DNA from 2 places in the Polaromonas sp. P1_F6 genome. Region 1 is predicted to be linked to the other one. Evidence: predicted binding sites of a transcription regulator. Region 1 holds the regulator's gene; the other holds the start of a gene.
The links. Region 1 encodes sigma-54, which starts transcription at its own class of promoters, with help from an activator protein. Its sites were predicted from a motif close to TGGCANGNAANCTGCTTT; they were not measured.
Positions count from the first base shown of each region.

Region 2: a site for sigma-54 is predicted at 1,098-1,115, ahead of AC1DY9_RS05290 (formate/nitrite transporter family protein). Genes of this name have one in related genera too.

Region 1 is NZ_JBFUBQ010000004.1:360,336-363,742, reverse strand. It holds gene AC1DY9_RS15110 (THUMP domain-containing class I SAM-dependent RNA methyltransferase) at 1-673, opposite strand, end outside; gene AC1DY9_RS15105 (RNA polymerase factor sigma-54) at 715-2,250, opposite strand; gene lptB (LPS export ABC transporter ATP-binding protein) at 2,396-3,187, opposite strand; gene lptA (lipopolysaccharide transport periplasmic protein LptA) at 3,202-3,407, opposite strand, start outside.
Region 2 is NZ_JBFUBQ010000001.1:1,137,425-1,140,831, forward strand. It holds gene AC1DY9_RS05285 (dienelactone hydrolase family protein) at 122-940, shown strand; gene AC1DY9_RS05290 (formate/nitrite transporter family protein) at 1,276-2,088, shown strand; gene AC1DY9_RS05295 (bifunctional protein-serine/threonine kinase/phosphatase) at 2,152-3,407, shown strand, end outside.

The sequences.
Region 1 (3,407 bases):
TGCCGGGTGCGATGTTGCACGCGATCTGCGCGGCTTCAATCGCGATGGTGCCCGAGCCGCAGCAGGGGTCATAGAGCGGCACGCCTTCTTTGCAGAGCTGGTCCCAGCCGCTGGCGGCAATCATGGCGGCGGCCAGGGTTTCCTTCAGCGGGGCATCACCCTTGTCTTCACGCCAGCCGCGCTTGAAGAGCGGCTCACCCGAGGTGTCGATGTAGACCGTGACGGTGTCCGTCGTCAGGTGCACGTAGACGCGCACGTCGGGCCAGCGCGTGTCGACGCTGGGGCGCACGTCGTCGAACTTGGCGCGAAAGCGGTCGGCGATCGCGTCCTTGATCTTCAGCGCCGCGAAGTTCAGGCTTTGCAGCGGGCTGTGCTGGGCGGTGATCTCGACCTTGAAGGTCTGCTTGGGCGTGAACCAGATTTCCCAGGCCACGTTGGCAGCAGCGTTGTAGAGGTCTTGCTCACTGCGGTACTGGTTATGCTGCAGTTCGATCAGTACACGCTGCGCCAGCCGGCTGTGCAGGTTGAGCTGCAACGCGTCGCGCCACGACGCCTGCAGCTGCACGCCGGCGCGCCAGGCTTTGCCGTCGATCCCGGTGACACGCTTGACCTCGGTGGCCAGCAGGGTTTCGACGCCTGCGGCGCACGGTAAAAACAATTGGAGTTGATTCATGACTGACTTTGAGGGACGGGCAGCGCGGCCTGATTGGGCGGCTAGAGTGATTTGCGCAGGTTGGCGGGCGCTATGCGCAGGGCTTCGCGGTACTTGGCCACGGTGCGGCGTGCGCATTCAATGCCCTGCTCCTTGAGCATTTCGGAAATCTGGTTGTCGCTGAGCGGTTTCTTGAGGCTTTCGGACGAGACAAATTGTTTGATGAGCGCGCGTACCGCCGTGCTGGAAGCATTGCCGCCGGTTTCGGTGCCGAGCGCGGAGCCGAAGAAATACTTGAGCTCAAAGGTGCCGAAAGGGGTGCCCATGTACTTGGCCGTGGTCACGCGGGAGATGGTGGACTCATGCAGGCCCAGCTCGTCGGCGATTTCGCGCAGCACCAGCGGGCGCATGGCGAGTTCACCGTGCGTGAAGAAATTTTTCTGCCGTTCCACAATCGCACTGCTCACGCGCAGGATGGTGTCAAAGCGCTGCTGGATGTTCTTGATGAACCAGCGGGCCTCCTGCAGGCGCTGCTGCAGCGCCTGGCCGCCCTGGCCCTTGTGCTGCTTGAGGGCATTGGCATAAATGTCGTGCACGCGCAGGCGCGGCATGACGTCGCCATTGAGCGAAACCTTGAAGCCCCGGCCCGACTTGATGACGATGACGTCGGGCACGATCAGGTTGCGCTCCACGTTCACGAAGCGGCGCCCGGGCTTGGGATCGAGCCGGCCTATCACCGTGATCGCGCCCTTGATGGCGGCTTCGGTGAAACCGCACAGGTGCGACAGGCGTTTCACGTCGCGCTTGGCCAGCAGCTCCATCGGTTGCTTGCACATGGCAATGGCTGCGCGGGTTTCTTCGCAGTCCTTGCAGTCCAGCAGCTGCAGGCTCAGGCATTCCGCCAGGTTGCGCGCACCGACACCGGCAGGCTCCATGTGGTGCAGCAGCTTGAGCGCCATCGCAAAACGCTGCTCCAGTTCTTCCGCCTGCGCCATGTCATCTCTTGCAAGACCGGCCGCGAGCGACGCCAGGCTGTCTTCAAGGTAGCCGTCGTCGTTGAGCGATTCAATGAGGAAGTGCAGCGCGGCACGGTCTTCCTCCGACAGGCGCAAGCTCAGCGATTGCCGGTGCAGGTGGTCCTGCAGCGACTCATGGCTGCCCGTGAGGTCGGAGGCCTCGGCTTCGCTCTCTTCATTGTTGTTCTTGCGCGCCGGTGCGTCGCTTCCCCACTCGCTGTCGTCGGGCGTGGTTTCTACCGTGCCATCGCCTTCCCAGCTTTCCTCGAGCTTGGGCTCCGCACTGACTTCTGCGTCATTCGGGGCTGTAGCGCTAGTCTCGTCTGCGCCGCCAGCTATCGAATCCGTAGCAGATTCAAACTCGCGGCTGTCCTGGCTTACCGGCGTGTTGATGTGCTCCAGCCCAAACTCTTCGCGCACCGCCGTCTCTTCCGACACTTCCAGAAACGGGTTTTCGTCGAGCATCTGCTCGACCTCCTGGCTCAACTCAAGCGTCGACAGCTGCAACAGCCGGATCGACTGCTGTAGTTGAGGTGTCAGCGCAAGATGCTGCGAGACGCGGAGTGACAGACCTTGTTTCACTGGATTTTCAAACTTGCGGAAGGTTGAGGCAATACGTCTTTAACCAGCGGGCGCCGCGGAACTGGCTTTGCCAGGCCGCAGGCGCCGTCCCCGGAGGGGGAGAGGGAGCTACACGAAGTGAGCGACAACAGGGGGGAACCATGTTCTACATCTTGAAGTGTTCGCCGAGATAGACGCGGCGCACATCGGCGTTATTCACGATCTCGGACGGTGTGCCTTGCGCCAGCACGTGGCCGTCGCTGATGATGTAGGCGTGGTCGCAAATGCCCAGTGTTTCACGCACGTTGTGGTCGGTGATCAGCACGCCGATGCCGCGCGATTTGAGGAAACCGATGATGCGCTGGATTTCGATCACGGCAATGGGGTCGATACCGGCAAAGGGCTCATCCAGCAGGATGAAGCGCGGCTGGGTTGCCAGCGCCCGCGCGATTTCGACCCGGCGGCGCTCGCCGCCCGAGAGCGCCGGTGCCGGTGAATTGCGCAAATGATCTACCCGCAAATCCTGCAGCAGGGCGTCGAGCCGCGACTCGATGTCTGCGCGCCCCAGCGGTTTTCCGGTTTTGTCGAGCTGCAGCTCCAGCACGGCACGCACGTTTTCTTCCACCGTGAGCTTGCGGAAAATCGACGCTTCCTGCGGCAGGTAGCTCAGGCCCAGGCGGGCACGCAGGTGAATCGGCATGTGCTCGACCGACTCGCCGTCGATGGAAATTTCGCCTGCATCGGCGCGCACCAGGCCCACGATCATGTAGAACGAGGTCGTTTTGCCCGCGCCGTTGGGGCCCAGCAGGCCCACGACTTCGCCTTTTTGCACGGACAGCGAAACGTCCTGCACCACCTTGCGGCTGCCGTACGATTTTTGCAGACCTTGCGCAACAAGGCGGCTGGGGGTCAGGGCAGGAGCGGCCGGGGCCGCTGAAGTGTCAGTCACCACATCCATCTGTGCAGGTCTTTCTAGTTCTTTTCATTGCCCAGCGTCGTGCTGGGGCGCAGAACCGGGGCTGGGCCCGCGGGCGGTGCCGCAACGGGTGCCGAGGCTGTCGCGCGGGGTGACAGCATGGCGCGAACCCGCCCCGTGGGGTTGCTGGCCGTACGGTTTTGCGCGCCCCCATCCACGGTGAAGACGTCGGTGTTGTTGTCATAAACAATCAGGCTGCCGG
Region 2 (3,407 bases), on a different contig from region 1:
AAAAGGCCTTAAACATGTCGAAATAGACACTGGGAGTTTACGCGCGTGCGGTGCCAAATTCATCTGTTCCATGAATTCCACGGACGCCATTGCTCCCACCGTTCGCAAAGCAAGGACACCGATGACAACGCGCAAGCTGACCGAAGACGACTCCCTCGAGGATTTCACCCAGCGCGAGATCACGCTCGACGGCATCACCAGGAAGGTCTACCTCATGGGTACAGGCCCGGCCGTGATCGTCATGACCGAGATGCCCGGCATCAGCCCGCACGTGGCGCGCTTCAGCCGTTGGGTGCGCGACGCAGGTTTTACCGTCTACATGCCGTCGCTCTTTGGCCGCGACGGCGCCGTGCCGCGTGCCGATGAAGGCGCGGCCATCTTTCAGCGCGCCTGTGTCAGCGCCGAGTTCCGCGCGTTCGCGTCCAACCAGGCCAGCCCGGCCACGCAGTGGCTGCGGGCACTGGCAAGGCTGGCGCATGACGAGTGCGGCGGCCCCGGCGTGGGCGCCATCGGCATGTGCTGGACGGGTAATTTCGCCCTCACGATGATGCTGGAGCCTGCCATGCTGGCGCCGGTGCTGTGCCAGCCGTCGCTGCCGCTCAATGATCCGGCCGGCATCGAAATTTCGCCTGCGGACATCAAGGCCGTCCGCCAGCGGCTGGACCGCGAGAACCTCACGGTGCTGGCCTATCGGTTTGAAGGCGACAGCTTTTGCAGGGCCCAGCGCTTTGCGGCCTATGCCGAGGCGCTGGGCGACCGCTTTGTGGGCCGCGTGCTGCCCGACAGCGCCGCCAACCCCGACGTGCCGCCGTTCTTTGCGGCGCACGTGAAGACACCGCACAGCGTGGTCACCGCCCACCTGATCGACGAGGCGGGCCAGCCCACACTGGCGGCGCGTGACGAGATCCTGGCGTTCTTTGCGCAGCGGCTTGCGCCTTAGCGCCTGTATCCGGCAGTGGCCCAGCTGGCACCAAAATATTTAAAGATGGACACCTCGATGCACAAATTTGGGGCAGTCACTCCCTTCGCAGTGCCAAAACGACGGGTAAAAGCGTCGCTAAAGCGTCGGCAAGCCCGGATTCGCGGTGTTTTGTTAGCGGCACGGTATGTGCTTGCATCCATCAGGTCAGGCTAACGAAGGCCTGCGCAGGGTACGGCGGGCTTCGCCGGTGCCCATCGATCTGAATGGATAACGACGTCCACTTCGGTCTTCAATCTTTTGAAGATCTCGAAGTGGATTTTTTTTTGGCTTTTTTCAGGATTTAGAGGGATCGTATGGCTTATTTAGTGCCTTCGGAATTTGTGACCAAGATGGTGGATGCGGGTGAATCCAAAATCTTCATGTCCACCCGCGACACCGTTATCCGGGCCTACATGGCCGGCGCCATTCTGGCTCTGGCAGCCTGGTTCGCCGTCACCATCAACGTGCAGACCGGCCAGCCCCTGCTGGGCGCCGTGCTGTTCCCGGTGGGTTTTGTCATGCTGTACCTGTTCGGCTTCGACTTGCTGACCGGCGTGTTTGTGTTGTGCCCGCTGGCGCTGATCGACAAGCGCCCGGGCGTCACGCTCAAGGGTGTGCTGCGTAACTGGGGCCTGGTGTTCGTCGGCAACTTCGCGGGCGCCTTCACGGTGGCGGTGATGATGGCCATCTACGTCACCAACGGCTTCTCGACCGAGCCCAGCGCCGTGGGCAAGGCTATCGGCATCGTGGGCGAGAGCCGCACGCTGGGCTACCAGAAATACGGTGCGAACGGCATGCTCACGCTCTTCGTGCGCGGCATGTTGTGCAACTGGATGGTGTCGGCCGGCGTGGTGGGTGCGATGATCTCCACCCAGGTCAGCGGCAAGGTGATCGCGATGTGGATGCCCATCATGCTGTTCTTTTACATGGTGTTTGAGCACTCCATCGTGAACATGTTCCTGTTCCCATCCGGCCTGCTGCTGGGCGCGCATTTCACCATCATGGACTACCTGATCTGGAACGAAATTCCGACGGTGCTGGGCAACCTGGTGGGCGGCCTGGCCTTCACCGGCTTGACGCTGTATGCCACACACATTAAAACCGGACCGACACGTTCTTTCAAATAATCCGCCTCCAAAACAAAGGCCCTCGCGCATCTTGCATGCGCGGGGGCTTTGCCGGTACCCCACATGTCCAGTGAACTGAAGATATCGGCAGGTCAGTATTCGGACAAGGGCCGCAAGGAAACCAACCAGGATTTCCACGGTATCTATGTACCTAAAGAGCCGCAACTGAGCGCCAAGGGCATCGCCGTTGCGCTGGCCGACGGCATCAGCAGCAGCGCCGTCAGCGACGTGGCCAGCCAGTACGCCGTCACTGGTTTTCTTGAAGACTATTACTGCACCTCGGAGGCCTGGTCGGTCAAGACATCGGCCGAGCGGATCTTGAGCGCCACCAACTCCTGGCTGCATGCCCAGACGCAGAAAAGCCAATACCGCTACGACAAGGATAAAGGTTATGTGTGCACGCTGAGCGCCATGGTCATCAAGTCGACCACCGCGCATATTTTTCATGTCGGTGACTCGCGCATTTACCGCCTGCGCGGCAAGGCGCTGGAACAACTGACCAACGACCACCGTGTGTGGATTTCCCAGGGCCAAAGCTACCTTGGCCGTGCGCTGGGCTTCAAGCCGCAGCTTGAGATCGACTACCAGACCCAGCAGGTGGAGCAGGGCGACATCTTTCTTCTGGCCACCGACGGCGTGTACGAACACGTCAGCGAATACGACATGGCCGGCCTCATCCACATCTGTGCCGACGAGCCCGGTGGGCTTGATATGGCGGCCAAATCCATCGTTGAAAAAGCCCTGGAGCGGGGCAGCGGCGACAACCTCACGGCACAGATTGTCCGCGTCGATGAGCTGCCCAACGGGCAGGCCGGCGAGTTGCTCCAGCAGCTGTCGGGCCTGCCGCTTCCGCCCATCCTGGAGGCCAGGACGCAGTTTGACGGCTACACCATCGTCCGCGAAGTGCACGGCAGCAGCCGCAGCCATATTTACCTCGCCACAGACAACGAAACGGGCGTGCTCGTCATCCTGAAAACACCGTCAATAGACCTGGGCGGTGACCCGGCCTACCTTGAAAGGTTTTTGACGGAAGAGTGGATCGCCCGGCGCATCAACAGCGCGCATGTGCTGAAGCCTTATGTGCCGACCCGAAAGCGCCACTATGTGTATGTGGCCACCGAATACATCGACGGGCAAACGCTGAGCCAGTGGATGATCGACAATCCCCGGCCCGGCCTGGAAGCCGTGCGCGGGCTGGTGGAGCAGATCGCCAAAGGCCTGCGCGCGTTTCACCGGCTGGAGATGCTGCACCAGGACCTGCGGCCCGAGAACGTCATGATCGACAAGACCGGCACGGCGAAGATCATTGACTTTGGCTC